4 regions of the Paraburkholderia sp. 22098 genome follow, and region 3 is predicted to be linked to each of the others. Evidence: predicted binding sites of a transcription regulator. Region 3 holds the regulator's gene; each other region holds the start of a gene.
What was found. The regulator LexA, encoded in region 3, represses DNA repair genes until DNA is damaged. The targets are predictions, from matches to a motif close to ACTGTATNNNNATACAGT.

Region 1 (7,624 bases), on a different contig from region 3:
GACGACTAACCGCAACGGTACGACCGGGTGCAAACGCAGCACCGCCACGCCAGCGGTCGGACGAATAACAGCAGACTATATCCCTCACCACAACTGGTTCCAGTACTACGCATCGACGTCAAATCCAAAGCATCTACGTCCGAGCTCGACCGCAGTCATCGGCTACACGCTTCAGTCCGACGGCAAGACGGTTGACCCGGCAAATCACCAGTATGACTCTGATGATTTCTTCGTTGCTGTGAAGGCTAGGAACTATCCATCGGTGAACTTCATCAAGGCACCAGCGTTCCAGGACGGACATGCAGGTTACTCGGACCCGCTTGACGAACAGGTCTTTACGGCCAAGGTGGTCAACTTCCTGCAGCGACAGCCCGACTGGAAGAGCACGGCAGTCATCGTCACGTGGGACGATTCCGATGGCTGGTACGACCATGCTTATACAAATCCTACGAACTCGTCGTTCGACGCGCAGGCGGACCAACTGAATGGCCCCGGAAAATGCGGTACGGGCACGGCTCCGCTCGGCCTGAACGGTGCTCCGGTTAACGGCCGATGCGGCCCCGGTACCCGTATCCCGTTCATCGTGATTTCGCCTTGGGCCAAGGTCAATTACGTTGACCACACGCCGATTACGCAGGCATCGGTAGTTCGCTTCATAGAAGACAACTGGCTTGACGGCCAACGCCTTGGCGGTGGCTCCTTTGATGCAACAGCCGGTAGCATCCTGGGCCTCTTCGACTTCAGTGGTAGCGGCAGCAATCCGACCGTGTTCGTGGACCCGAACCGGGGCCTGGTGGTTCCTTCGGTACCTCCCTTCTAATCCCGCGATTCGTTTCAGAGCCGGACACGGATGCCCGAAGGCTGCGCAGAGCAATACACCGCGGCAACAAACCACTCCTGGGAGGCTTCCTCTAAACGATTTCCCGGCGCGACCAGCAGAACATCTAACAATCCGCCCGCAAAGATAGACGTGCCCATCTTAAACGGCCGCCAGAAAAAGTTAAAACCTCATTCGCTAGATATGTCTTTACTCATTCGTATCACCGAAGAGTCTCTTAGACATAAAAGCCATCAATGGATGGGACTCTTTTTAGGGCGGACAACCGCATCCTGCGGATGCTCGGAGGAAGCCTCGTGCACAGGGAACGCCGGCTCCCCGTGGCTTGGCTCAACGCATGGGGAACGCAGAGCAGGTGATGACTCTAGCTATGGGCATCGACCCACGCACGAGCCCAATCCAGCCCCGCAAGCTCAGCGTCCTCCTCACTTTCATAATGTCCAAGGACACCTGAAGCATGGACAAGCTTGCCGCGAAGGGTGATGGTTCCGCTAGCCGCATAACGTTCTCGCTGAAACTCGCCCTCGAGTTCCACGATTGAGTGTCCCCACACCTGATACCCGTGGTAGCTCTGCGATTGCATTAGCGCACGACGTGAGCGGATAGCGCGTGGCCCCTTACGCGAAGGACGTTGCCCTCCGGTGTGACTTGCCGCGGAATTTCAGACATGTCCGGTTCGTCTTTAGGCAAAGTCCTTGGCACATTGCCTTGTTTCGCGACGAGCTTTGATGCAGGCGCCGATGTGCGCCGCGAATACACCTTTTTCGCATGCAAAGCCACGTGCCGCCGCACGGCGAGCTTGTGCAGGGCAGGCGCCCTGTGAGGCGCAGTCGCGCGCGCCTCCGGCGGATTCCAGACTTCCGAATATATGCCGGCTCCGGAAGCAGTCGGCGCAAGCGCCGCCGTCAACAACGCAAGTCCAAGTTTTCGCATGTCTGCCTTTGCCTAGTGGACTCCAGAATGGTTTCACTAACGCGCCCCAAGCATCAAAGACAGCGGACTCGCTGACCCAACGACATGAGCTCGCCGAGCCGCCGATTAACCCTTAGCCCAAACGTCGTAATGTCCAGCATGAGGAAGGCTTCCCACTCCGCCCACACCCAACGACTGCGTCTTTGCTCAGGAAAAACCTGGCCGTTCGCCGTCACGAAAACACTCGTCTGATACTGTACATCCATACAGGTTTTCGCGCAATGACGTCTGCCATGTGTTGTGACATCCAGGTCTCAAGGAGTTCGGAACGTCGTTTGCTATTCGTAATGTCTCCACAACCATAAATCGAGCGGCGATGGCAGGCGACAATTCCTACAAGCCGGGCGAAATAGTGAAAGTTTCAGGCATCTGCTCAATGGTGCATGACGATGGCAAAGCACGGTCGAGGTGACGTGTGTCGAGGGCGAACACTTTCCACCGACGCTCAGCGGCAAGGGCGCGCACTTCGAACTTAAGTACGCGGCAACGCATTCGCACAAGCACGGAGAGCTTCGGGGCACCGAAGCTCGAAGTTGAGCCGCATTCACCGCAGCAACTCGGACCCTTCACAATGACGAGCAAACAGCCTTTCGACGCCCGCCTTGGAAAGCCGGTGCACGTTGAGCAGTTGCTAACGCTGATTTCGCAACGGACTTTAGAGCGGGAGAGTTTGACTTCAGACAGTAATGCTACCGTCAACTTCCTCAATGCGACCGTCGTCTTAGTGCCAATTGGCTGCCTTCCGAGTCGCCGGCGATTCTGTTGTAGCGACAGCGGCTTCTTCAACCAGGAATTTGCTGCGGTCCCTCGCCGATGCTAAGCATTGGGAGCAGGGCCGCGACCGCACCACGTGGCTCCCGACTTTGACGCACCTTTTGATTGCACTTTGCGAACCGCCGGACGCCGACTGTCTTGGTTAAGTCGCGGTGCTGGCGCCATCGATGAGAAAATTCGTGCCGTCTTTCAAGTCCCTAATCCAAGTCGGCGGTCGAGCATGCCGCCGCTCGTTTCTGCGAAGGAGCGCAGGCCTATCTCGCCAAGCACGACTTTGACGAGCGTCGCGGCCCCCAGCATCGCTGAACAGGGAAGTGCCGGGTTCGGGTCGAGGTCGAAGATGACTTGGTCCGGATGTGCAAGGTCGGGAGCAACGCGGGTTCCGGGAGGGAACCTCGACTACGCTCATCTGCGCCAGTCTGACCAGCGCCTCTGCCGTCTCCGAGACCAGAAGCGGGACATGGGTCAGATACCCGCAGTCGTAAGTTCCTCGACGCCAGGCCTACGGTAGACGGTAGCTGCCCGTCTTTTTCCCGACGTAATGGTATGAACCTTTTTCGGCCGGCAGTTCCTGCACGACCTGCCAGTCGAATTGACCTGCAATTCCTTTATATTTGCCGGTCCCCGAGCTCAGTGTGCCTTTTCCCGACGTGGAGCCCTTAGGGTGGGTAAAGGCTTCGACGAACTTGTCGCCATCTTTATCCGAATACACGCAGTAGCCGCTTCCCGCGCCGGCTGAAAACCCTGATTCTACGCAGTGCGCGGTGACGTTGTGCATGAGGGGCGTCTTGTTGTTGCTAGTCATCAAGAGAGTCGACTCGTACAAGTAAACAACATCATCGCCGCTGACTCCAATCTCTCTTACGTCACTCCCAGCCGCGGTGTAGGTTGCGTCTATCGTTCCTTGCTTTGGGAGGGACTGTGCCCAGCCGGTTGTCATCGTCAGACAGGCCAGTAAGACTGCGAAGAAAACCCGCGCGATTTTCACGAAAAAGAGATTCTTCATTTCTGGTTACCTCTAATTGCGTTGGCCCCGTCGAAATGACGCGCTTTCCCTCTGGACGTTTGTTCTGATGTAATCGTGCGTGCAGGTTACGGAAAGCGGTCCGTAAGCAATGGAAACGTTATAGGACGTCCGAAACCGGATTTCCAGGGTTTCGCGCTGGGCCACTGATGGCGGTTCTTCGATGCTCGCCAATCTGCCGTCGCTTTCGCTGGCAGGGCACGGGAATAAGGAAAGCCGTCCCGAGCTCCTGGCCGAAATCAATCGGCCGTTGCCCGGCGAGCGGGGGATTGCCGGACCTTTTCGAGTAGCCGTTCCAGTGCCATCAAGAAAGATGAAATTCGGTCGATATTTAGCCTGTTGTATTTATTGACAGAGAGAAGACGTGGAGGATAACGATTATCTGGCGGCCTTCGCATTCTGCGTGACCGTCGATGCCATTCGGAAGGTGCAAGGGAAAATGATGCCAGAGGACCTTCCGGTTGGCTCTATGGAGCGCATGCTGGCGGAGGTCGACCTCATACAAGACACGCTTCGCATGCTCGGCATAGCCCCGGACGCGGTGAACGGCTTCCAGGACGTGCCGGAAAAGTAGTTGGCGCCCCGATGCATCAGGCTTTTCCAAAATCGTGACGCAGCCTGGCCCGACTACGCTCGTTCAGGAAATGGAAGATATGTCCAAGGCCCGTCTCTTCGAGACGTAGCGGGAGGGGCAAGGAGTCGACCGCGTACTGTGCGTCGGACAAAGCAAGGCCTCGTCCGACATCTAAGCGCTTATCGTCGGCTCGTCGGATGAACAGTCTTCAATCGCGCGCTGTTATCCATTGCTGTCAATCCAGGCGCGCGCCCATGTTAGTCCCGCTTCTTCTGCGTCTGCGCGTCGTTAAATAGACCCCGAACGCCTGGGGCTTCGACGAACTTCTTGTCGCGCGTGATTGTGCCGCTCGCTGCGTATCGCGAGTTGGGACAACCTTTCCCTCTTCTATCGCATGTCCCCATAGCGCGTATCCACGCAACACATCGGCTTGCATCCCTTGCCCCTGCAAATGGCTACTTCCTATTGCCGAAAGCGCGCGACGTCGATTCCGGCCGTCTTCAACGCTGCGTCAATCGCCTCAAGCTCCTGACCGAAGTCCAGCGCCCATTCCTCGCCGTCGCATCGCACAGTAATGCCGTTGTGCATCGATATAAGGTTGCGCGCTTTATACAGCGCGTCGACAAGGCTCGATTCTCGCTGGGCCTCCCGGACCCAAACATCCGCTCTCATGTTGCACCTCCTGGGAAACACCATGCCTCTCACCCTGCAGCCGGCTCATGGGCTTCGCTGACAAGGTCAAGAAACGCCGGTTAACATTTAACAGCCTCACCTGTAGGATACTGTACATCCATACAGGTGTTTTTCGCAATGACCACTGTCACGCCGTCTCCCGAATCGATACACCCGTCCCTGTGGCTGGCGTCGCAGCTGGCACATGGGCGAGGCCGGGTAGTCGAGACGGGCTACCCGGTCCTGTCAGCGGAACTGCCGGGCGGCGGATGGCCGGTAGGTGCATTGGTGGACCTTCTCGTGCAGCACCCAGGTGTCGGAGAACTTCGGCTGCTGCGTCCTGCGCTGAGCCAGACGGGGAGCCGGCCCGTCGCATTCGTTCAACCGCCGCATACACCCGACGGGCTCGGGCTCGCGTACATCGGCCTGACGCTCGAACAGATGCTTCGCGTCAAGGCACCGAAGACTGCGGACGCGCTCTGGTCGGTAGAGCAGATATTGCGGGCAGGAAGTTGCGGAGCCCTCATTTTCTGGACTCAGTACGCGCAGTCTTCATCGCTTCGACGCCTGCACCTGGCGGCGCAGTCATCGGAAACTCTCTTTGTGATGGTCCGACCGCTCGCCGCAGCACAGGACGCGTCACCGGCACTATTGCGCCTGGCGCTCAGACCGTCTGCTACCGGTCTGACCGTCGACATTGTGAAACGACGAGGACCCTCATGCGGGGAGCCCCTGGCGGTTGCCCTGCAACCTACTCCCGTCCTGCTGTCACGACACGAGCGTCTCTCGCGCGGGTCGTTTGCCGAAGTCGCGACTGGAGGTCAGCGGAAGGAAGTGCTCGCCTGAACTCATTGCGGTAACGTCGTGCAGGAACGTTGCGTCGCCGGGCAGCGGCCCGGGAAGTGCTTATCATGACAGCGTCGAACGGAGGCATTCATGTGCTACTCGGCTCAGGTCGTAGCAGATTATCGAAAATTTGTGCGTACCTTTGGCGCCATCATGGACATCCACGAGTTCGCCCGGCTGTTCTTCGAGCGCGCGGAGGGCATTAGCAAATCCAAGATACCTAAAGCCATGGAAGACGCCTTTGCTGAACCGCAGGATGACGCAGAGCGTGAAATCAATGTTCTCATCGCCAGGTACGCTTCAACGCAGGCTACCAAACTCGAGCAGGAGCTGTTCAAACAACGGAAGCGGCTGGCCGACGCCGAACGCACGTTGCAAACGAAAGTCACGAAGGCGGCAACGGAAAGTCGGCGAATCGCCACCGACAAAATTGCCTGGGCGAAGGGCAAGCTAGAGGACCTGCAGCGAACCGAACCACAACCGCGCGACGCGCGTATCTTCCCGGGCAACTACGCGCCCGTGATGGTGATGGAAAGCGGACAACGAGTAGTCAAACCCATGCGTTACCAGTGCCGCGTCGCTGGAAAGCCTGCGTCTTACGATGTCAAATATCCCGGCACTTACAATGCGCGTCGGGACAGCCTCGAAGGCTTTTGGGCACCATGCTTTGGGTACACGCATGCCGTCCTGCTTGTCGAAGTTTTCTACGAGAATGTGAGCAAGGCAAAGTTCGAAAACACACTACTTGAGACTCATGAGCGTGATGAGAACGTCGTCCTCGAGTTCCGTCCGAGCAACGGGGAACTGATGCATGTTGCCTGTCTGTGGTCACGATGGAGCGCGCCGGGGGAGCCGGACCTCCTGTCGTTCGCGGCCATCACAGATGAACCTCCGCCTGAGATTCAAGCTGCCGGGCACGACCGGTGCATCATCCCTATCAAGCCGGAAAACATCGATGCATGGCTTAACCCCGACCCACAGAACCTGGAGGCAATGTACGCAATACTTGATGACAGGGACCGGCCGTACTATGAGCATCGATTGGCCGCATGAGCCATCGAGAGTACACGACACAGGTGTTCGTTTAAGCGGGGTGCGGTGGTACTCGGACATTTGTGTTACATCAAGCGGACAAAGTCTGCTGCCATAGGAACTGCGGTCTGCCGGGTCCGGTGCCCCTTGGCGCGTGTCGCCGGTTCTAGTGATGCGCATACAGGGGCAGAAAGGGGTCCTTCGACCGCGGGGCGCCTTCGCTGGTGGGTCTCGGGTCTCCACTCGCCGCGACGGGTGACGGGCATTGCGGAATGTCGGAGCGAGGCGTAGAAAGGCTCAACATCTTCGAGAAGCTGTCCGCTGCACGTACGCGCGCCGTCAAATTAAGGGCGCCATTGAGCCCAAGCAACGTATCCGTTGTTTTCAGAATTGAGCTGTGGTCGTACACCGAATGGTCAATGGTGCCAGCAGGAACGAAAGGAGAGACGACGATGGCCGGAACGCGTACGCCTAGCCTGTCAAACGCAAAGTTATGGGTTTTCAGGCGGCCATTTTCCGGCGAGGCCGGCGGCTCCGCATTCGGAGGTGTCACATGGTCAAAGAAGCCGCCGTGCTCATCGAAGACGACGAGCAGGACACTGCTCGACCATAGTTTGCTGCCACTGATGGCGTCGTACACCTGCTTGACTAACGCCTCCCCTTTTCGAACGTCGCCAGCCGGATGCATCGAATTGCCGTTCCTGAAGTCATTCTTCGCATCGTACGTTGGCTCAATAAAGATAAATTTCTCGGTCAATGAATTGTCAGCAAGCCGGGAGAGCAGCGTATCCATGCGAACGAAACGACTGAGCAGATTTTGCATCCCGTGAATACCGCGCGTCTGTGCAACGTCGCCTTGCACGATAAGCCAGTCCGACTCCTGAAGCGTTGA
Region 2 (7,624 bases), on a different contig from region 3:
CGAGCGGCATCACGAGGTAATGCAGCACGATGCCTGCGATCACCGGCGCGGGCCGTGTGAAGACGCGTTGAAAGTCCGCGACGGACAGCGTGACGCCCATCGCCAGCATGATGATGGTCAGAAGCGTGGTGACGTGCGGAGCGATGCCGGTGAACGAAGCCGGCGAGAAGTACGCTGCAACCGAAATGAGCACGGCCCAAACGGGAAAAAGACGGGTGATGCGGGCAAGCATGGGGCAAGGTCCTTGGTTATGTTTTATGGCGAGAAGCGGAGGTTGGTCGTTCGCAAGCGGGCGCAGCGCTGAAGGCGGCGACGCTCTGCCGGGTGCGGGGCCTCACGACTGCAGCGAGTGCCTGTGAGCGGGACGCGCCGTACGTCGCGGTCGCTGCAGTTGAGTCGCAAGCGAACGGCAGGTTGTCAGCGGATGGTGGACCTGCCGGCAGCGCGGTCCTTTGTGAGGCGCGCAAGCGGAGCTTCGGTGGATGGACGCGGGTTCGCGACTCGCACCGAAGAAGTCACGCATTTTAACGTTGTGGGCGGCAGCTTGCTGGCTCTATGGTTGCGCGTGCAACGGGTTTGCAGGGACGTTGGCTCGCTGTGCCATTGTCCCTTTTGCGGCAAGACCGGCCGCCGGGCCTTAGCGGATTTCCCGTCCGCAAGCGGACCTGTCACGCAGCGCGGACGTGCCTGCAACGGCGAGTCTGTTACCCGCGTTCAAACCGATGCGGCAGGCGGCGCGTCCGCCGCAACCGGCACGCGCCGCAAGCTTAACTTGTGAAAGCGCAGCGTCATCAGCAGCGCGACGCTCGCGAGTCCGGCCGCGAGGCCCCACCACAAACCTCGAGCACCCAGCCCGGCATGAAAGGCGAGCGTATAGCCGGTCGGAAAGCCAATCACCCAGTAACCGAATGCGGCGGCGATCATTGGTATGCGCGTGTCTTTCAAACCGCGCAGGCAGCCTGATCCGACCGTTTGCATGCCGTCGACGATCTGAAAAATCGCTGCCACGCCGAGGAGTGAACTCGCGAGCGTAACCGTCGCCGCATTGGCCGGGTCGTCCAGGTGCAGATAGAGGCCGACGATCCAATGCGGCGCGGCGATCAGCACGATTCCCGACAACGTCATGAAGCCGACGCCGAGTGCCAGCGCGACGAAGCCCGCATGACGCGCGGCGAGCGGCTGCCCGGCGCCGGACCAGAAGCCGACTCTCACATTGGCCGCCTGGCCGATCGCGAGCGGCACCATGAATGCCACCGACGCGACGTTCAGCGCAATCTGATGTGCGGCCAGTTGCGACTCGCCGAGCAGCCCGACCATCAGGCCGGTCGCGAGGAAGAGCGTCGATTCGACGCCGTAGGTGATCGCCACCGGCCAGCCGATACCGAACAGTTCGCCCATCAGCGGGACGTTGGGGCGCGTGGCGACCACGAAATGGCGATAGCGGGGCCGCAGATGCAACAGCGCCATCAGCACGAGCGCGGTCAGCCAGACGGTGATGGACGTCGCAGCCGCCGAGCCGAGGAAGCCGAGCCGCGGCAGCCCGTACGCGCCGTGAATCAGCCCGTAGTTGAGAAAGCCATTCACCCCGACGCTGACGAGCGACACCCACAGGAGCCGCCGCGCCGCGCCGATCGCCGGCAGGAAAGAGCGCATCAGACCGACGCCGATCAGACTGCCCAGCGCGCCCCAGCGCAGCACCGCCGCATACTCGCCGACGTTATGCGCGAGCAGCGCCGGTTCCCCGAACGCAAGCAGGATGGGCGTCGCGAACGACAGCAAGGCGAACGCCGGCACCGACAGCAACACCGACAACACAAAACCGGTCCAGTAGATGTGCGGCACGCGGCTTTCGTCCTGCGCGCCGCGCGCATGCGAGACGCTCACGCTGACCGACGTCAGCACGCCCTGCAGCAGCGTCACGACCACGAAGAACAGATTGGCGCCCAGACCGCCGGCCGCGAGCGCGTCCGGTCCGAGAGAGCCGAGCAGGATCGTGTCGGTGACGCCCATGGCCATTTGCGACAGTTGCGCGATGGCGAGCGGCGCGGCGAGCCGCGCGGTGTCGGCGGCGTGGCGGGACAAGGTCGGCGGACGGGTGGCCACCCGGGTGAAGCCGGATTGAGTCATGGAGCGTGTGAAAGTTGACGGAATGACGACGCCGTGACCGCTGGCGACCGCCGCGGCACTGGAAGCAGCGAAGGCAACGGAAGCGCGCTCTACGAGAGACGCGTGGGCTCGCGGTCGCATGGCGGTTCACGAGCCTCGTAATGACGCCGATCGAGGCGGCTCGCCACGGTTTCCCGGCGAGCCCACGGTCGGCGATGTCAGCGGGGCCGTTCGTCTAGCGAAACCAACAGCTTATTGCGTGACCGCTGCAAAGTCGATGGATTAAGCACATTTTTGGTGCGCGAGTTTCCTGCGGAATCTCGTGGTTCCTGCGGGAGTAGTAGCGGTCAGGCTTCGTGGACCGCGATTCGCGTGTCACCGAGCAGTACCACCTGTCCTGCGCGGATCTTGCACGTTTTACGCGTTTCGACGCGGCCGTCCACAGTGACGGCTCCGTCCGCTACCATCATCTTCGCCGAGCCGCCGCTGTCCGCGAGCCCCGTGATCTTCAGCAGATTGTGAAGTTCGACGTAGTCGCCGGTGAGCGTGAAATCGAGGTTGGGCATGGGCATTGCACCTTCAGGCAAGGGGTTCGCATCATAAAGCACAAGCTTGCCCCTAAGAAGTCGCGTTGTCTCGCGCAGTGTTTCGTGAACGCATCGCAAGCAAATGCAAGCAGATGTTATCCGTTTGTCGGAAAGTGAAACGTTGCGTAACACCGGTCGTCACAACACGACTTCACTCGTAAAGTGCATCTCAGCAGGAAAGCTTGCCGGATCTAGTTCGGCTATGAGCAGACCGGGAGGTCGTCCAGCGCGCCGCAGCGCGATGCAGGGCGGTTCGACCCGGCCACAACAACTCTAGAGAGGAATTTGCCATGACCCAGATTCGTACGCTCCTGATCGGTACCGCCATGACCGCATTCGCCGCCACGGCAGCCGTCGCGCAGACCACACAGCCCGTTCAACCGGCTGCGGGCATGAATGCCCAGGTACAGGTTCAGTCGCCCGGCGCCGACGTCGCGCCGGCCGCTCCTGCCGCCCAAGGCGTGCAGCCGGTCACGCCGGCACCGACCCGCCTGACGGCCTCGGGCTCGCCCGATCCGCTGGTACAAAAGCGCGAAGCCAACGCGAAGGCTAACGCGGAGTACCGCGCGTCGAAGAAGGCGTCGAAGGCCGAACTGAAGGAACAGCAGAAGGCTGCCAAGTCCGAATACAAGGAGCAGGTGCGCGACGCGAAGATCAACAAGAAGGCGGACAAGCAGGCCGCTGACAACGAAATGAAGATGAACCTGCAAAGTCAGGCGGGCGCCCAGACCGACGGTGGCGAAGTTAAGCACTAATGGCAGGCGGAGCCGCGGGCTCAGGTAACCCGCGGCGTCGAACCCGACTCGACCTGATGAGACTGGTAAGGAGGAATCGCATGAGCAACACTCGATTTACTAATTCCGCAAAATCCCCGACCGCGCGGCTTTGCGCGTTGCTGATCGCGGGCTGCCTGTCGTCGGCCGCATTCGCGCAGGCAAGCGATCCGGCCGCGGCGCCGGTCACGCACGCCGATCAGAAGGCGGCGAAGCAGCAAGCCAAGGCAGACAAGAAGGCGGCTGTCGCGCAAGCCAAGGCCGACAAGGAAAAGACCGAAGCCCAAGCCGACGCCGACAAGGCGCACGCCGAGGCCACTCTGAAGGACGCGAAGAAGCAGTAGGTTCCTGCTTCCTGATGAGCAGGTGCGACTTGCTCAACGAAACGGCCCGTTTGCGGAATGCACACGGGCCGTTTCGTTTTGAGCGGCTTGTAAGCGTGCGGCGCGGCGCGCGCGTGACTGCGCAGCAGCCACGCTAAAAAAGGGCGCTTGTGCGCGCGGGTTGTATGGATATACAGTATGCGTCGCCGTTCCCGATCCATCCAACGCCCTTAAAACACCGTGCTTTCCGTCGCAGAAACGCCGTCGCCGTCCGATACCGCCGCCTGGCTTGCGAAGCTGAACGACGCGCAGCGCGAGGCCGTCGAATTCGGCACCGATACGCCCCATTCACCGTCGGGCGCCTTGCTGGTCATTGCGGGCGCGGGCTCCGGCAAGACCAGCACGCTTGCGCACCGTGTGGCCAATCTGATGGTGAAGGGCGCTGATCCGCGCAGAATTCTGCTTCTGACATTTTCGCGTCGCGCGGCGCTAGAAATGACACGCCGCGTCACACGTATTGCCACGACGGCGCTCGGCACGCGCGCCGCGCTCGCGCAAGGGCTGACATGGGCGGGCACGTTCCATAGCGTCGGCGCGCGGCTTTTGCGCGAATATGCAGAACTGATCGGACTTGCACCGGCCTTTACGATCAACGACCGTGAGGATTCCGCCGATCTGATGAATCTGGTGCGACATGAACTGGGTCTGTCCGCGAAAGAACGGCGCTTTCCGGCTAAGGGAACCTGTTTCGCGATTTACTCGCGCGTCGTGAACACCGGCGCGTCACTCGGGCAGGTGCTCGATAACGCGTTCCCGTGGTGCCGCGAGTGGGAAGCCGATCTGCGCATGCTGTTCGCGGCCTACGTCGACGCGAAGCAGAAGCAGAGCGTGCTCGATTACGACGACCTGCTGCTTTACTGGTCGCATATGGCTGCGGAGCCGGCGATCGCCGCCGATCTGTCGGCGCGCTTCGATCACGTGCTGGTCGACGAATATCAGGACACCAACCGGTTGCAGGCGTCAATTCTCCTCGCGCTGAAGCCGGATGGACGCGGCCTGACCGTGGTCGGCGACGACGCGCAGTCGATCTATTCGTTTCGCGGCGCCACCGTGCGCAACATTCTCGATTTCCCGGCGCATTTCGATCCGCCTGCGGTTCAGGTCACGCTCGAACGCAATTACCGCTCGACCGAGCCGATTCTTGCCGCGTCGAACGCGGTGATCGAACTGGCCAGCGAGCGTTATACGAAGAACCTGTGGACCGACAAGTCGTCGGCGCAACGGCCCCGGCTCGTCACCGTCGCCGACGAGGCCGACCAGGCGCGCTATATCGTCGAGCAGGTGCTGGAAGCGCGCGAGCAGGGCATGACACTGAAGTCGCAGGCGGTGCTGTTTCGCGCCGCGCATCACAGCGCGGCGCTCGAGATCGAACTCACGCGCCGCAACATTCCGTTCGTGAAGTTCGGCGGCCTGAAGTTCCTCGATTCCGTTCACGTCAAAGACGTACTGGCGGTGCTGCGTTGGGCCGAGAATCCGCGCGACCGTGTGGCCGGTTTTCGCGTCGTACAGTTACTGCCCGGCGTGGGGCCGGCCACGGCCGCCAGAGTGCTCGACGAAATCGTCGCGCGAGCCGGCGTGGGCAATCCCGCCGACACCGCGGGCGGCACGCTCGCCGCGTTCGCACCGCCGCCTCGCGCGCAGGAGGACTGGCATCCCTTCGTCAGGCTGATGTCGAGCGTGTATGGGCGGCAGACGCCATGGCCTGCGGAGTTCGAGATGGTGAGGCGCTGGTACGAGCCGCATCTGGAGCGCAATCATGAAGACGCCGCAATCCGTCATGCCGACGTGTTGCAGATGGAAAGCATTGCGGGCACGTATGCGTCGCGCGAGCGCTTTCTGACGGAGTTGACGCTCGATCCGCCCGATGCCACGAGCGACGAATCGGGCGTGCCGCTCATCGACGAAGACTATCTGATCCTGTCCACCATCCATTCGGCAAAGGGACAGGAATGGCGCAACGTGTTCGTGCTGAACGGGGTCGACGGCTGCATTCCGTCCGATCTGGGTACCGGCAGCGAAGAGGAAATCGACGAAGAACGCCGCCTGCTTTACGTGGCGATGACGCGCGCAAAAGAAGACCTGCATATCGTCGTGCCGCAGCGCTTTTACGTGCACAACCAGACGCATATGGGCGATCGTCACGTGTGGGCGTCGCGCACGCGCTTTATCCCTGCGCACCTGATGCCTTTGTTCGACGCGTACGCATGGCCCCGCGTGCCGGTGCCCAGTGCGCCGACGGCCGCGGGGCTCGCCGCGGCGGCGCAGGCAAAAATCGAAATCGGAGCAAGGCTCAGGAAGATGTGGGACTGAGCGGCGCTCAGGTGGGCGGGGCTCGATGCCGCACGGGCTGTCGCCGTGCGGGAGCATCCCGGAGGGCTCCCTGGATCGCTTTCGGCAGCAGGCAACGTGCTTTACGCGCTAGCTGCTGCTGGTGGGCAGACGCTCGGCCGAGTTAGCGCGACTGCCGTTGCTGCTGTTGCGGGGCGGGGCGGGGCGGCATGAAGAAGTTGCGCAGCCACGCCGCCATCCGCGAAAACACGTCGTACGGTTCTTCGACGAAGATTTCCGGCTTCAGCAGGCGCAGATATTCCATGATCTGTTGCGCTTCCTGCTTCTGGAACGAGCCGTGCGAAATGCCGAGCCGAAGCAGGCCGCGCAGTTCGCCCAGCTTTTCGCGGGCGGTGCTGCCCACGCTCGTTTCGCATGCCACCTTCGCTTCATAAACACGCTGACGCAGCGATTCCACGAGCCGCCATGCCGGCGTCTGCATGATTTCCTCGAGCGCCTGGATATCCTGCACTGCGCTCTTGATCTGTGCCGAGAGCGGGTCGACCAGCACCGCGTCGCCTTCGGCTTCCTTGACGATCGCCGCCGCCCAGTCGCGGCATTGCTTGGCCAACTCTTCCGGCGTCCACTCCGAGCGCGCTGCAAAGCCGAAACCGAATTCCCCGGCCTGCCGCATCAGAATCGCGACGACGTCAGGAAACTCCTTGTCCAGTGTGCGTTTGGCCCATGCATACTGGCCGCCCTGCAACATCCGCTGAACGGCGTGCTCGGTCAGCGGCACCATGTTGTCGAGCAGCTTCGCTCGCAAAAAGTCCTCGAACGAAGGCGTCGCGAACTGCGGATCGAGCTTCAGCGATACGCGCAGAAATGCATCGAAATCCTTGCGCAGCGTCGCAATGGTCTCGTCTTTGAGCGTGAGGGTAATTTGACCCATGTGTCTATCCCGTTTGGTCCTGCCGCGCGGCCTCGTCGTGTTCGTCCGGTCGCAAGCGGACCCGGAAGACTGGACGTGCAATGGCTGCGCGTTTGATTCCTGCCTGTTGCCGCGTCTGGCGGGACGTATCCCGACGAGCGGACCTCGACTGCATATCGGCGGATCAACGGGAAACTTAAGGGTTTTATCGGATATGAGGCAGGCTTTGCCGCACTGCCTGGACGGTATTGCGACGCTCGTCCGGAGCCGACGTTGAACGCGGAAGCCCCGCCACCGGCGGCTTCCGCGTGAGTGAGCCCTTACGTGTGGGAGCGCGCGTGCGTTATCGCAGCACCACGCCTTGCCAGACGAAAAACACCGTGAGGCCCACGGCGATGGTTACGAGTGGCCGCCGCGTCAGCGCGCTTACGATGACAGCGGCCAGTGCGCCGACCAGTTGCGGATTGCGCCACGTCAGTTCGGCACCGGTGTCGGCGCCATGCGGCGAGACCGCCATCGGCACGATGATCGCGGTCAGCACGGTGACCGGCACGAAGCCCAGCGCCGTGCGTACCA
Region 3 (7,624 bases):
GCGCACGAATGGTAGGATGCAGCCCGGAAAATCGGCAGCGGCGGCGGGTTTTCAGCCGCACTGTTCACACTCGGCGATAGCACTCAGGACATCGAATGGCGCAACAAAAAACGAACCCAAAACTCGAGCAGGCGCTGACGCGCGGGGACCTTGCGATCCGTCAGGCGAATTCGGCGCGGGCCACCGCGCTGCTGCGCGCGCTAGCCAAAATGATCGTTGATGCTTCGGCGACGATCGGCGTCGAAGCATTCACACTGATTCCGGACGGCGACAAGATTTACGATCCGGCCGACGGTCTCTGGCCGCAAGAACTGCAGATTTCGCTCGACGGTCCGGTCGAGGACGCCGATCCGGACGAGATCCGCACCGTGCGGCTGATTGCCGACGATCCGGGCACGATGTTCCGGGTTGAATGGCAGCGTGCCGATGGCAAGATCGGCCGTCACGAAGGCGGCCCGTTTGCGACAGTCGCGTTCATCTCGGACGTCGACATTCCCTGGACCGACGAAGAGGACTGAGCTCGCGTCCGTGCAGCAAATTCATTCGTGGGCGCTGACCCATCGGGTCAGCAGCCCTCGAATTGTCCGCGCCTCTCTGCCGCGCGGCACGAGTTACTTCAGCACGAGTTACTTCATCATCCGGCGCCGAAACAGCACTGCAGCGACGATAAACCCGCCCACCGCATAACCCGCCAGCACGGCCGCGTGCCACAGGGCGTTGTCGAGCGGGCGACCAAGCATCGCAGGCCGTATCAGATCGACCGCGTGCGCCAGCGGCAGGACCTCGGCCGCACCACGCGCGGCGGCAGGCAACTGCGAGATCGGGAAGAACACGCCGGAGAGCAACAGCATCGGCGTCAACACCAGCGTTTGATAAAACATGAAAAAGTCGTACGACGGCGCGAGCGCGGTCACGACCATCGCGACACTTGCGAACGCGAGGCCGGTCAGCACGATCACGGGCAACGCGAGCAGCACTGACGGAAAACTGGCGTAGCCGAGCGCGCTCGCCACCAGCATGATCGCGGCGCCCGACAACACCGACTTGCTGGCCGCCCAGATCACTTCGCCAAGCACGATATCGCCGAGCGTCAACGGCGTGTGCATGATTGCTTCCCACGTGCGTTGCACGTGCATGCGCGAGAAGCCCGAATACATCGACTCGAAACTCGCGGACATCATGACGCTCGACGCAACGGTGCCCGCTGCTAGGAACGCGATATACGACACGCCGTCGACGCGGCCGACCATCAGCCCGAGACCGAAACCGAGGCCGAATAGGTAGATCATTGGGTCGGCGAGATTGCCGAACATGGAGGCGAGCGCGAGCTTCTTCCACACAAGGTAGTTGCGGCGCCAGACCGCAATCCAGTTGACCGCGTTCGCGGGCAACGCGGCGAAGGGGGCCTGCATGGGTGGCGTGGCTTCGTTGCTTCGATAAGTGCGTGCATCCATTGCGTGTCTCGTGCAGTGTCGATGGAAGTCAGTCCTGCATTTCGCGGCCCGTGAGGCGCAGGAATACATCCTCGAGATTCGCCGGGCGGTGCAGATAGCGCAGGTCCGCTCGCTGCTTCAGTCTCGCATGCACTGGCCCGGCGTCGTTCACATAACAGAAGAGCGTCTCACCGCTGATCTCGGTTCGCTGTGCGAGCGGCGCAAGCTCATCGCGTAATGCGAACGGATCGGGGCCGAAAATCTCGATGACGTCGCAGCCGATTTCCGACTCGATCAGCTCCCTTGGCGCGCCTTCCGCAATCTTGCGTCCTTCTTCGATCACGCACAGCCGGTCGCATAGCCGCTCGGCTTCTTCCATGAAGTGGGTGGTCAACAGGATCGTCTTGCCACGCGCGAGCAGCGAGCGCAGTCGCTCCCAGATGAGATGGCGTGCCTGCGGGTCGAGGCCGGTAGTCGGCTCGTCCATGATCAACACATCGGGATCGTTGACGAGCGCCCGCGCGAGCGTGAGGCGCCGCTTCATGCCGCCCGACAGTTCGCTCACGCGCGCGTCGGCCTTGCTCTCCAGCCGCGCGAATTCCAGCAGCGACGGCACCATCGCGCGGCATTGCGCGGCGCTCAAGCCGAAGTAGCGGCCGAACACCAGCAGGTTCTCGCGGACGGTAAAGTCGGGATCGAGGTTATCGAACTGCGGCACCACGCCCACGCGCGCCCGCGCGATGCGCGCCCGGCCGGGAATCGGCTCGCCGCACAGGCGGATCGAGCCGGCGTCCGGCGTGGCAATGCCGAGCAGCATGCGCAATGTGGTGGTCTTGCCGGCGCCGTTCGGTCCGAGCAGGCCGAAACACTCACCGACGTCGACATGAAACGACAGTCCGTCGACAACTTTCTTTTCGCCGTAACTTTTTTCAACCTGCTGGAATTCGATAGCGGTGTCGGGCATGGATAGGGATCGAGGCTCAGGCAAAAGAGGCGAATCGACGGGAAGGCTGCTCATTCTAGGTCATCAGCCGGGAAATGGCGGTTTAAGGAGCGCCCCGCGCTGTGGGTTCTTGCACTGCCGCAAAGGCGTCGCCGGCGTTGTCCTCATCGAGTGTGCCTCGTATGCACAAGGCCGGGGCGTGCAGCAATCGCACTTAGCGTTTTCCATCCCTTGCAAGCTGAATTGCGGCGCACCATGATTGATTCAGACCGCGCTTTTGCGGAAAGGGGAAGAACGATGGCGAGCTACCAGAAAATCCTGCTGTGCTACGACGGCTCGCGTGAAGGCCGCAAGGCTCTGCGTTGCGGCGCCGACCTTGCGCTGGATCTGAAGGCGCAAACGCATCTGCTTTCGGTGGTGGACATGCGTTCGAGCATTGCGCAAAGCGCGGGACTGCTGACGGACGTCGCGTGCGGCAGCTTCGAAAAGACCGCGCGGGACATCCTGCAAGAGGGCGTGGACTGGCTGACCGAGCGCGGCGTCAACGCGCAGGGTCACTTTGCGTTCGGCCATCCGATCGACGAGATCGCCAATCTTGCCAACGAGTTGCACGTCGACCTGGTGGTGGTGGGCCACCGTTGCCGCACAGGCTTGTCCCGATGGTGGATGGGTGCCGGCAATACACCGCTGCTCGACCGGGTGTCATGCAGCATTCTGGTCGCGTGCTCTTCAGCGCATGAGCAGCAGCAGGAAGCGGCCTGACGATGCGGTTCGGGCGCACGGCCACCCGCGCCGGGCATGCAGCCTTGGTGCGGGTGGGTGCTCGTGAGCTTTGGTCCGGATGAACGCGGAGGACGGAGTAGCGGGCGGCGCGTGTGCATTACGAGTGCATTGCGTCAGATCGGCCGCGTGCGCGTTCGATGTGTCAAGCCGCGCCTGGCGCTCACTCGTTCAGATTGACCGCCGCCAGCTTCCACGTGAAAAGACCCTCGCGCATGAAGATGGCGGAGTAACGCGCGTCCCCGGCACCGTGCTGGTATGTGACGGCGAACTCGTTGAGGCCGCGGTAGCCGGCTGTGGTTTGCGGCGGTTGGGGCGGGGTGGCCCTATCAACCGCGTTGCCGTTCGGATCACCCGTAGCGCCGCCGGGCGTGCGGCTGTCCGCACCGGACGATGCGGGGGCGGGCGCATTGGCAGCGGGCGGATTGCCGGTCACCGGCGCGGCGTTGGGCCGCTCACCCGGCTCGCCGCGCGGCGGCATGCCGTTCAAAAGCGCAGCCACGCCGTCGGGTGTTGCATACGCGTCGACGAGCGGGCCGATCAACGCGACGCCAATCATCGCGCCGATCGCAGCCAACGGAATACCGTTTCCATGTGAGTCAAGCCGCCGCGTCAGCAAGCCCGTGACTTGCTGCTTCAGGCTCTCGCGCAATGCAGGAAAATCGACATACCGATTCACCGTCTGCGCGTCACGTGCGTCGGCGGCGCGTTTGAGGTTGTTGAGCGCGATATACGGGGAGGCATAAGCGAAGCCCAACGCCGCGATCAGCGCGATCACGATCAACGTGACGGTAAGCGTGACTGCAAGCGGACGGGCGCTGCGCTTCCTGGGTGTTGAAACTGCCATCGAGCGGAAATCTCCATCAGGTGTGATCTAACGTGGACCGCAACCGCGCTGAAACGATCCGTGCGCTGCCACAAACCATGTGAGCGACGCGCCCCACACCTCACAACTCGTCAGGACTCGAACACCGCTCCGTGGACGTTGGTTTCCTCGGCGATGCAACGGTCAATCATGCGGCACACCGCGTCTACAGTGCCGACCATGATGAGCCGCGACGGCCCGTGGTACACGCGCACCGGCGCACGGCGCTCGGGCTCGGCAGTATTGAGCCCCGAGTTCAGCGACACGCGAGCGAATGCCGGCAATGAAGACGGCAACGCAGCCTGCCGGTCGGACCCGCGAGCGGGCAAGTCGAACAGCGACGCGGTAGCAGCCGTGGACGCTTCGATCAGTGAGCAAGGTACCAGCTTGCGCAGATGGCGCAGACGGCCGAACTGGCGAAACGGCAACAGGCGGGCAAGGCGTTCCATGAGTCTCTCCGGGCGATTCAACATGAGTACTGCTTTAGTCGGTGAGCAGGCGAGCGGTTGGCTAATGACGCACTGAGCTTGTCGCTCATTAAGCCAAACCCGTGCTGTCAGAATTCGCCCGGGCGGATAAGCCCGACAGCGATTCCTTCCAGCGCGAAATCCGCACTGCCTGTCTCAACGAAGATGTTCTCGTAATCGGGGTTCTCGGCAATCAACTCGATACCGTTCGCGCGGCGCTTCAGGCGCTTGACCGTGACGTCGTCGCCAAGCCGCGCAATGATGATCTGGCCGTCTTTGGCCTCGCTTCTTTTCTGCACCGCGAGCAGATCGCCGTCGAAGATACCCGCGTCGCGCATGGACAGCCCGCGCACCTTGAGCAGGTAGTCGGGCTTGCTCGAGAAGAGCGCCGGGTCGCACGCATAGTGTTGGGCGATATGTTCCTGCGCGAGGATCGGGCTGCCGGCGGCAACCCGGCCGATGAGCGGCAGCGACAGTTGCATGATGCTGGCGTGCGGCAACGTGAACTGATGCGGCGCCTCGTCCGGGCCAGCAAGCAGGCGAATGCCGCGCGACGCGCCGGCCGCGAGTTCGATCACGCCCTTGCGTGCAAGCGCCCGCAGATGCTCTTCAGCCGAATTGGCCGAGCTGAAGCCCAGTTCGGCGGCGATTTCCGCACGCGTGGGCGGAAAACCGGTGCGCTCTATGGCCCGGCGGATCAGATCGAAAACCTGCTGCTGTCGTGCGGTGAGTTTGGTCATGGCGCCACTGTATGGATGAACAGGTGCCTGTATTTTTATACAGTATCCGGCGCAATTCAAGCTTTACTTTAAGTTTGCGGCTCGACCCCTCGCTGGAACGTCGTAAATCGACGTCAAGACATCCGTTTTCATGCCGCAACGCCTTATCTGGCTGTCATTACCACTTTTGCGTATTAAAAAATGAATAAACATTATTTTTAATGATGAAAGCCCCTGGATAGACTAGCCTCCAGTCGCTCATGTGCACGTGACCCGACGCAAAACAACACACGCTGTTTCAGCGCACCAACATGCGGAGAACTTGGCATGAACAATCACGAAGCGGGCCGGGCAGGCAGGAGCCGAAAACTTATCGCAGCGCTCGCGTTCGGCGCGGCAGCCGCGCTTGGCGTCCTTGGCGCGGCGGGCCAGGCGCAAGCCGCCGACACGACGCTGCTCAATGTGTCCTACGACCCCACTCGCGAGCTCTACCAGGATGTGAACCAGGCTTTCGCCAAAGAATGGAAGGCGAAGACCGGCGAGACCGTCACGTTCAAGCAGTCGCACGGCGGCTCGGGTGCGCAGGCGCGCTCGGTGCTCGACGGCTTGCAGGCCGACGTCGTGACGCTCGCGCTCGCTTATGACATCGACGCCATCGCGAACAAGGGTTTGATCGATAAAGGCTGGCAGAAGCGCTTGCCCGACAACGCGTCGCCGTATACGTCGACGATCGTGTTTCTGGTGCGCAAGGGCAATCCCAAGCACATCAAGGATTGGGACGATCTGACCAAACCCGGCGTGTCGATCGTGACGCCGAATCCGAAGACCTCGGGCGGCGCGCGCTGGAACTATCTCGCGGCATGGGCGTATGCAGCGCATCAGCCGGGCGGCAATGAGCAGAAGGCCAAGGAGTTTGTCGGCAAGCTGTACAAGAATGCCGGCGTGCTCGATTCCGGAGCGCGCGGCGCGACCACCAGCTTCGTGCAACGCGGCATCGGCGACGTGCTGATTGCGTGGGAAAACGAGGCGTTTCTGTCGCTGAAGGAATTCGGTCCGGACAAGTTCGAAATCGTCGTGCCGTCCGTGAGCATTCTGGCCGAGCCGCCGGTGGCGGTGGTAGATAAGGTCGTCGACAAACATGGCACGCGCAAGCTGGCCGAAGCGTATCTGAACTTCCTGTACAGCGAGCAGGGCCAGGAAATCGCGGCGAAGAACTTCTACCGTCCGCGTTCGAACAAGGTTCCGGCCGAACTGACCTCGAAGTTTCCGAAGCTGAAGCTGTACACGGTCGACGATTCGTTCGGCGGCTGGGCCAACGCGCAGAAGACGCACTTTGCCGACGGCGGCGTGTTCGATTCGATCTACCAGCCTCAGTAACACCGCCCATGTCCGCGCCGCGGCAGGCGCGAACCGAGGCAACGTGACGCGCCACGGCGCGTCACTTTCCGGAGCGCGCCGCTGGCGCGCTTTTGGCCGATCAGGACCAGGCGGCCGGCAACACGAGCATCAACCGAAAGAGTATCGAGCATGACCACGTTGACCTTCCGCAAACCAAGCGCCTTGCCCGGTTTCGGCCTGACACTCGGCATCACGGTGGCTTATCTGAGCCTCGTGGTGCTGATTCCGCTCGCGGCGACTTTTCTGAAGACAGCCACCCTCGACTGGAGTCAGTTCGTGCGCGCCGTCAGCTCGCCGCGCGTGCTGGCCTCGTACCGGCTGACGTTCTTCTCCGCGCTCGGCGGCGCACTGATCAACGCGGTGTTCGGCTTTCTGGTCGCATGGGTGCTCGTGCGGTACAGGTTTCCGTTCAAGCGCATCGTCGACGCCGTGGTCGATCTGCCGTTCGCACTGCCCACGTCGGTGGCCGGCATTTCGCTCGCGGCCGTGTACGCGGGCAACGGCTGGATTGGACAGTTCCTGGAGCCGCTCGGTCTGAAGGTCGCATTTACGCCGGTGGGCGTGCTCGTCGCACTGACCTTTATCGGTTTGCCGTTCGTCGTGCGCACGGTGCAGCCGGTGCTCGAAGAGTTCGAGCGCGAGCAGGAAGAGGCTGCTGCTTGCCTCGGCGCATCGCGCTGGCTGACGTTTCGCCGCGTGGTGTTGCCGGCCGTGTTGCCGGCACTGCTGACGGGCTTTGCGCTCGCGTTCGCGCGCGCACTAGGCGAATACGGCTCGGTCATTTTCATTGCAGGCAATGTGCCGATGAAGTCGGAAATCACATCGCTGCTGATCATCACGAAGCTCGAGCAGTATGACTACGCCGGCGCGACGGCGCTTGCCGTCGTGATGCTCGTAGTCTCGTTCCTGATGCTGCTTTTCATCAATACGCTGCAGTGGTATCTGCAGCGCCGCACGAGCCGCGGCAACGCAGGTCCGGCGCCTGGCGCCGCGAGCGTTGCAAGCATTGGCGGAGGTGC
Region 4 (7,624 bases), on a different contig from region 3:
CGTCTTGCAGCAAAAGTCGCTGCTCGACACGACACGGGTACAGGCGCAGTTGCTGCTGAACCAGCGCGCGCAATTCGAGCACGCGCTCGCGGCGCTCGTCGGCGTGCCCGCGCCTCAATTCGCAATCGAACCGAAGGTACTGAACTTCCAGGTGCCGGCGATTGCGCTCGGCGTGCCGAGCGACGTGTTGCAACGGCGGCCCGACATTGCGTCGGCGGAGCGCGCAATGGCAGCGGCCAATGCGCAGATCGGCGTTGCCAAGGCGGCGTTTTTTCCGAGCCTCACGCTGACGCCCGGCATCGGCTGGGAAAGCACGCAGTTCGCGAGCTTGCTGAGCGCGCCCACGCTGATGTGGACGCTCGGGGCGGCAGCGAGCCAGGTTCTGTTCGACGGCGGGCGGCGCGCGGCCAACGTGCAGTTCGCAAGCGAAGGTTATAAAGCGACCGAGGCCGACTATCGGCAAACGGTGCTCAACGCATTCCAGCAGGTGCAGGACGGCATTACGGGGCTCGCCGTGCTCGACGGCGCGGCGAAGCAGTCGGAGCAAGCGGTCGCGGATTCGCAACGTCTGCTTGCGCTTGCTAACGACCGTTATTCGGGCGGCCTCGTTGCGTATCTGGATGTCATCACCGCGCAGCAGTCGTTGCTCAACAGCAAGCGTCAGGACGCGCAGATTCGCGGCCAGCAGATGACGCTTTCCGTCTCGCTCGTCAAGGCGCTGGGCGGCGGCTGGGACGCGAGCACAGGACCGGCGAGCGGCGAATCAAGGGTTGGACAACAGGACGTGCAGCCGGAGGGCGCCGGGCCCGTCCAGACGCGTGCCGCTGCGCAGTGAGGCGGCATAGTGCACGGAAGCAATACGAGGCGTTTCGTATAATGCAGACACTAGGGGACGCGCATGAAATTGCTGATTGTTGAAGACGAGCACAAGGTGGTGGACTACCTGCGCTCCGGTTTGACAGAGCAGGGCTGGGTCGTGGACGTCGCGCTCGATGGTGAAGAGGGCATGCATCTGGCCACCGAGTTCGATTACGACGTGATCGTGCTCGACGTCATGCTGCCCAAACGCGACGGCTTCAGCGTGCTGAAGGCGCTGCGCATGCGCAAGTCGACGCCCGTCATCATGCTGACGGCACGCGATCATGTGAACGACCGCGTGCGCGGTCTGCGCGAAGGCGCCGACGACTATCTGACCAAGCCATTCTCATTCCTCGAACTCGTCGAGCGTTTGCACGCGTTGGCGCGCCGTACGCGCTCGCAGGAGTCCACGCTCATTTCAGTCGGCGATCTGTTCGTCGATCTGATCGGAAGGCGCGCGACGCGAGAGGGCGTGCGTCTCGATCTCACCGCGAAAGAATTCCAGTTGCTAAGCGTTTTGGCCCGCAGGCAAGGCGATATTCTGTCGAAGACCGCGATCACTGAACTCGTCTGGGATGTCAACTTCGATAGTCATACTAACGTCGTGGAAACGGCGATCAAGCGATTGCGCGCGAAGCTCGACGGCCCGTTTTCTTCCAAACTGCTGCATACCGTGCGCGGCATGGGCTATGTGCTCGAAGTGCGCGAAGAGGCGGAACAGCCATGAACCGTTCAATAGCACGGCGCCTCGCACTGATGTTCGCGCTCGTCGCGCTGTTCGTATTTACGCTCGTCGGCGCGGGGCTTTTTGCGGTGTTGCGCTCGCAACTCGAGAACCACTTGCGCGAGTCGCTCGACGACCGTGCCCAGATCGCGCGGCTCATCTGCAATCACGGGCTGACACCTGAAAAATGGCGCATGTCGCGCGAGAAGCTCACCGACATGACGCCTCATGACCGCAGCACCGTATATGCGGTAACGAGCATCGAGCCGTCCTACAACTATGGCAAGCCCATCGAGGGATCGACCGTGAAGACCTGGCCCGGCGGCTACGCGCGCGTGAGGCCGGCGGGCGGCGGTGAAGACATGCTCACCACCACGGTGTCCATTCCCGGCTATTCGACGCGGCCCCCCATGCAGTTGCAGGTTGCATCGAGCTATTCGCCGAACATTCGCACGATGCGCGTATTCGGTTTCGCGCTTGCGGCGCTGTCGGCGCTTGGCAGCCTCGCGGTGCTGCTGCTCAGTTATTCGGTGACGCGCATCGGCCTCGCACCGTTGACGCGTCTCACCCGCGACGCATCCGCCGTCAGTCCGAACAATCGCTCGCAACGGCTGAATACCACGTCGTTGCCGCATGAATTGAATGACCTCGCTAATTCTTTTAACGGCGCGCTTGAACGTCTCGACGGTGCGTACTGCCGCCTCGAATCGTTCAATGCGGACGTCGCGCACGAATTGCGTACGCCGGTCACGATCCTGATCGGGCAGACGGAAGTGGCGTTGACACGCAACCGCTCCGTGGACGATTTGCGTCATACGCTACAGTCGAATCTCGAGGAATTCGAACGCATGCGCGCGATCATCAACGACATGCTGTTCCTCGCGCGAGCCGATCAGGGCGAGCGCGCAACGGGCCTGGTGGAAGTATCGCTGGCGGCTGAAGTTGCGCACACGCTGGAGTTTCTGGAAATTCCACTTGAAGAAGCTCGCGTGCATGCGCGCTTGCATGGCGACGCCGCAGCGCATGTGAACCGCTCGCTGTTCGGTCGCGCCTGCACGAATCTGTTGATGAACGCGATCCAGCATTGCCAGCCGGGTGCGCAGATCAACGTGCGCATTGTGCGGGACGGGCAACAGGTGCGCATTGAAGTTGCAAATCCCGGAGAGCCGATCGAGCCCAGCGTGCTCGAACATCTGTTCGACCGGTTTTATCGTGCTGAAGCGTCGCGCACCAATAGCCGCGAGAACCACGGCCTGGGTCTCGCCATCGTTAAGGCGATTGCGGAGATGCATCGCGGCAGCGTGTCGGTGCAAAGCGCGAACGGCGTCAATACGTTTGCATTTTCGATTGCTGCTTCGCTTGCGGACAGCGTCACGCCGTCAGTACGTTCGAATGCGGCGAAACTGCCGGGGAATGGCGTGGGAAATGGTGCGGCGAACGCAAACACTCCACCGGCACCGGCACCGGCTTCATATTCGTCACTGGTAAAAGGAAAGTCTGCCTGAACGGGTTGCCACCGCTTCGGCGCTCCGTGTCACGCTGCATGCAACTGAACGCACGAACTAGAAATCAAGCGTGAACTGAGCCGGCTCGTCACGCGGAACCTGTCCGGCGGGTTGCAGGTTGCCGGCCTTGACTCCGAGCAGCCTGATGGATTTAACGAGCTCCACTCTTTTCAGGCAGTCGGTCGCCGCGCGACGCAACGCTTCCGCATTGGCAATGGGTTCGGGAAGCGTGATGTCGCGCGTGACTGTTTTGAAGTCGTTGAAGCGAAGCTTGATGCCGATCTTCTTCGCCAGATAGCCTTTTCTCTGCAGATCGGCTGCCACCTGTTCGCACAGACGGGTGAATGCGGCGCCCAGTTCCTGCCGATGCCGTACGGCATGAAGGTCCCGTTCGAATGTGGTCTCGCGGCTCATCGAGACCGGTTCGCTGTATGTCACCACGGGCCTCTCGTCAAGACCGTGGGACACTCTGCGAAGCCATGCACCGTAGCTTCGGCCAAAGTGCTCTATGAGCCACGACTCGTCGCGCTCAGCGATTCCGCCGATGGTCGTTATTCCCAACGACGCAAGTTTCGCGCTGGCCTTGGGGCCAATACCGTTGATCTTATTCGCGGCCATTGGCCAGATCCTGGACTGCACGTCTTCGAACTTCAGGATCGTGATGCCGTCGGGTTTTTGCATGTCGGAGCACAGCTTTGCAAGCAGCTTGTTGGGTGCGATTCCCACGGAGCACGTGAGGTTCGTTGCTTCCAACACCGCCGACTTCAGCTTGCGCGCTACTTCCTCTGAACTGCCGCTCGTGAGCGAGACGTCCGCGTACACTTCGTCGATACCGACGTCTTCTATGCTCGAAGTGACTGACCGCACTGCATCTTTGAACAATCGCGAATACGTTCGGTAGAGGTCGAAGTTCACCGGAAGGATGATCGCATCCGGCGCTAACCGGGCGGCCTTCATGGTGGGCATGCCGGAGTGAACTCCGAACGCGCGCGCTTCGTAGGTGGCGGTGGTCAAGACGCCTCTGCCTACGTAGTCGCGTAAGCGCGAAAATTCGCGTGTGCCGTCCGGGTTGGTCCGCGGCGCGTCCGTGCGACGACCGGCAACCACCATGGCCTTGCCTCGTAGTTCTGGATACTGCGACAGTTCACAAGACGCGAAGAATGCGTCCATGTCGATGTGGGCTATGCGCCGTTCATCTGGCATGCCGTGTTTGCTCGTTAGTGGCGTTCGGTGGTGCCGCCCGGGCCTAAGGGGCGCTCGTCCGCACCTTCAGAAAAGAGCGTGCGGACGAAGGTGCGTGCGTTTGACGGGTATTTTACCGGACTGTACGTTTGTACAGTATTTTTTGTCAGGGTTCGTGGAATCCGGTCTGCGGATTTGTCGGGAAGGCGGATTCGTTGGACTGATGCGTCAACCGAGTGCCGGAGGCATGGTCATGCGGCGAGACCTATCTCCAGGTTGGCCCGCCGCCTTCCGATCTACTGATGTGCGCGCCTGCAGATCCGCGCAAGTGAAGCCCGCAGCACTGCCGCGCCTCATCTGGCGGCGAATACCGACACCCCGCCGTTGACGAACCCGTTTGCCGCGCAACCTGGGCATCCCGCCGGCGATGTCGCGGAAGAGTATGGAACGAAAATGAGCCCGGTTGCCGGGTCGATTGCAACCGAATGCGCGTTATTGCCCGTGTTAAGACGGGCAACGACACTGCGACTGCCCGCGTCGACGATGGTCAACACGGGCGTGCATGGCGACGCGGCCGAGCAGGCGCCGTTCGTCGACGCATTGCCAGAAGACGTCCACCGGCTCGCCGCGTTGTAGTAGCGATTGGTGGGCGCATCATATTCAAGCTGATCGCCGCCGCCAGCGTTCAGGGACGCCGCCAGTGCACCGTTCGAACGGTTGAAGATCTGCATGAGCAACGGAGCGCCAGTCGTACCTTCGCGACACCCGACCGCAATATCGTTGCCGGGGCCCAGTGCCAGCCCTGTGGGATCGCAATTGCCTTCCGGGTACATCGCTACGCCCGCAAGCGACGTGTAGTTTTGACTGCCACCGGTCGGAATTGCTCGAATGGACGCTCCCGGCAATTTCACCAGTTCGCCATGAGGATTCGCTGTGCTGCCGTCAACGTTCACATAGAAGTTGTCGCTGGCGGCGTCGTACCGGCACGCTTCGAGGCCCGCGGTGGGCTTGCCCGAGAGATCCGTGAACGTCACCTTGGCGACGACGGTCTGCGTGGACGTGTTGATGAATGTTGCGAACGGGGGCGTCTCTTCCGGGCTGGAGATCATGAAGATGCCATGCGTGGGATCCAGACAACCTTCATCTGCGCGAACGCCCGTCGTGCTAACCGTGATTTTGTTCGTCACGGCGCCAACAGCGGGATCGACCACCTTCACAGAGTTCACGTCGCCCACGTAGATAAAGTTGCCGACAGCCGTCGCGCCGTCCGGACCCGCCTGCGAATTCGGCCCGGGGCCAAGCCCTGTGAACGCGAGAGGCCCGCTTCCCTGAATGGCTTTGACGAAGGTCTTCGACGGTATGTCGATCTGATCCAGAGATGCGTTATTCCTGTCGGTGAAATAGTATCGGCTACCCGAGACGACGCCGATGTCGAATGAGAAGTTTACGCCTGCCTTGATGTTGGGGACCGCGATGTCCGATACATGGTGCGGGCCGCTAATGCTGAGTTCGTCCCCGCCACAACCCGCAATCGCAATAGCCGCACACGCCACCAATGCATTCGCCAACAGGTGCTTCGGCATCGTACACCTCCCATCATCGTCGTTGGAGCGGACCTATCTCAACGGCGCGCCGGAAGAGATAGTAGACGTTGCTATAGCTTATGCATTCCCGTAAGCAGTTGTCCTTATCGTTTTCCCAGGTAGGCGGTACTGTGCTTAAGATTCCCATAAGGTTTGATATTTTATCTGTGCATACCTGACGCTTGAATGCCATCTGGAATCAGAAAACCATGGCTGTTTGCTATGAGTGAATATGCGCGCTATCTGGGAAAACTCGTTCTGGTTTTCAAATGTGCCAGCGCGCGCCCGCATTTGAAACGGAGCGCTTATTGGATACTTTGCAATTAGACAATTGGTCGTATAACCTTTCCCGTGCCTCGTCCATCCGGAAACACGATGACCGATCTGCACGTCGCTCCTCGCCCATCAGATCGCGACGGCCCGCTGCTCGTCGATTTCGCGCTGCAGGGCGGGGGCTCGCATGGAGCCTTCACGTGGGGCGTCCTTGACCGAATGCTCGAAGAATCCCGGTTGCAGATCGACGGTGTATCGGGTACGTCGGCGGGGGCAATGAACGCAGCGGTGCTTGTCAGCGGCTTCGAGCATGACGGCCGGGCCGGCGCGCGCAAGGCGCTCGAACACTTCTGGCGGCAAGTATCGGATGCCGCCATTTTCAGTCCCTTCCAACGTAGTGCGCTCGACAGGCTCATCGGCCGCTGGACGCTCGATCATTCCCCACTCTTTCTTGCGATGGAAACGATCTCGCGGCTCGTTTCGCCGTACGATCTCAATCCGACCTCGTTCAATCCGCTGCGCAACATTCTGGCAAAGACCATCGATTTCGACTCGGTACGCGCCTCGCGTATAAAGCTTTTTGTTACGGCGACGCATGTGCGTACCGGTCAGGGCCGCGTGTTTCGCAATGCTGATCTGAACCCGGACGTGCTTCTTGCATCGGCGTGCCTGCCGACAATGTTCAAAGCCGTGAATATCGACGGCGAAGAGTACTGGGACGGCGGCTACGCAGGCAATCCGACAATCACGCCGCTCATCCGTGAAACGGATTCGACAGATACCTTGTTAGTGCAGGTTAATCCCGTCGAACGTCCTGACGTGCCGCGTTCGGCACGCGACATCATCAGCCGGCTCAACGAGGTCGCATTCAACGCGCCCTTGCTGAAGGAGTTGCGCATGATCGCACTGCTGCACAAAGTCGCCGACCCGGGCAGCGACGAAGGCCGCCGTTGGGCAACCATGCGTATGCACCGGATCGCGAGTCCGGTCATGACGTCGCTTGGCTATTCGTCGAAACTCAATGCCGAATGGCGCTTTCTCACTATGCTGCGCGAAGAGGGGCGACGTGCTGCGCAGGTGTTTCTCGACGAACATGGCGGTGCGCTCGGCGAGCGTTCGTCACTCGACCTGGATGGGCTCCTCGAAGGAATGATCCAATGAGCGATCCCGTGTTGTCGTCCACTGCGCTGGGCCTCGGGCTCGTGGGTATGTTGGTGAGCCTCGGGTTGTTGATCTGGTTCGCATATCGCGGCTGGAGCGTACTGCTGCTCGCGCCGATTGCAGCGATGCTGGCCGCCCTGGTGTCGGGCGAGCCCGTGCTCGCGCACTGGACACAGACCTTCATGTCGAGCGCCGCGCGTTTTCTGGCGCAGTTCTTTCCATTGTTCCTGCTCGGCGCACTGTTCGGCAAGTTGATGGAAGACAGCGGTTCGGTCAATGCGATCGCGCAGTTCATGACCGACAAGCTTGGACCGCGCCGCGCAATCCTCGCCGTAGTA

Region 1: imuA (translesion DNA synthesis-associated protein ImuA) is a predicted target of LexA. The motif match lies at 4,964-4,981, and genes of this name have one in related genera.
Region 2: ACTJLB_RS20935 (ATP-dependent helicase) is a predicted target of LexA. The motif match lies at 3,970-3,987, and genes of this name have one in related genera.
Region 4: dinB (DNA polymerase IV) is a predicted target of LexA. The motif match lies at 4,410-4,427, and genes of this name have one in related genera.

What each region holds. Positions count from the first base shown of each region.
Region 1 covers NZ_JBQEPV010000023.1:39,454-47,077, reverse strand. Annotated here, with positions in the region: gene ACTJLB_RS31055 (phospholipase C) at 1-820, shown strand, start outside; gene ACTJLB_RS31050 (hypothetical protein) at 1,203-1,421, opposite strand; partial or broken gene ACTJLB_RS31045 (hypothetical protein) at 2,127-2,347, shown strand; gene ligD (non-homologous end-joining DNA ligase LigD) at 2,774-2,926, opposite strand; gene ACTJLB_RS31035 (hypothetical protein) at 3,087-3,590, opposite strand; gene ACTJLB_RS31030 (hypothetical protein) at 3,973-4,182, shown strand; gene ACTJLB_RS31025 (hypothetical protein) at 4,645-4,854, opposite strand; gene imuA (translesion DNA synthesis-associated protein ImuA) at 4,993-5,700, shown strand; gene ACTJLB_RS31015 (SOS response-associated peptidase family protein) at 5,791-6,753, shown strand; gene ACTJLB_RS31010 (alkaline phosphatase family protein) at 6,899-7,624, opposite strand, start outside.
Region 2 covers NZ_JBQEPV010000009.1:296,391-304,014, reverse strand. Annotated here, with positions in the region: gene panS (ketopantoate/pantoate/pantothenate transporter PanS) at 1-232, opposite strand, end outside; gene ACTJLB_RS20955 (MATE family efflux transporter) at 715-2,127, opposite strand; gene ACTJLB_RS20950 (RNA-binding S4 domain-containing protein) at 2,454-2,672, opposite strand; gene ACTJLB_RS20945 (hypothetical protein) at 2,984-3,448, shown strand; gene ACTJLB_RS20940 (hypothetical protein) at 3,529-3,810, shown strand; gene ACTJLB_RS20935 (ATP-dependent helicase) at 4,030-6,159, shown strand; gene ACTJLB_RS20930 (DUF4088 family protein) at 6,302-7,069, opposite strand; gene ACTJLB_RS20925 (AzlD domain-containing protein) at 7,392-7,624, opposite strand, start outside.
Region 3 covers NZ_JBQEPV010000010.1:96,415-104,038, reverse strand. Annotated here, with positions in the region: gene ACTJLB_RS21585 (hypothetical protein) at 96-518, shown strand; gene ACTJLB_RS21580 (ABC transporter permease) at 627-1,454, opposite strand; gene nodI (nodulation factor ABC transporter ATP-binding protein NodI) at 1,483-2,397, opposite strand; gene ACTJLB_RS21570 (universal stress protein) at 2,674-3,138, shown strand; gene ACTJLB_RS21565 (DUF2939 domain-containing protein) at 3,320-4,003, opposite strand; gene ACTJLB_RS21560 (hypothetical protein) at 4,114-4,470, opposite strand; gene lexA (transcriptional repressor LexA) at 4,578-5,228, opposite strand; gene ACTJLB_RS21550 (sulfate ABC transporter substrate-binding protein) at 5,535-6,584, shown strand; gene cysT (sulfate ABC transporter permease subunit CysT) at 6,735-7,624, shown strand, end outside.
Region 4 covers NZ_JBQEPV010000012.1:158,577-166,200, reverse strand. Annotated here, with positions in the region: gene ACTJLB_RS24245 (efflux transporter outer membrane subunit) at 1-835, shown strand, start outside; gene ACTJLB_RS24240 (heavy metal response regulator transcription factor) at 899-1,585, shown strand; gene ACTJLB_RS24235 (heavy metal sensor histidine kinase) at 1,582-3,087, shown strand; gene dinB (DNA polymerase IV) at 3,145-4,290, opposite strand; gene ACTJLB_RS24225 (hypothetical protein) at 4,623-5,852, opposite strand; gene ACTJLB_RS24220 (patatin-like phospholipase family protein) at 6,228-7,286, shown strand; gene ACTJLB_RS24215 (GntP family permease) at 7,283-7,624, shown strand, end outside.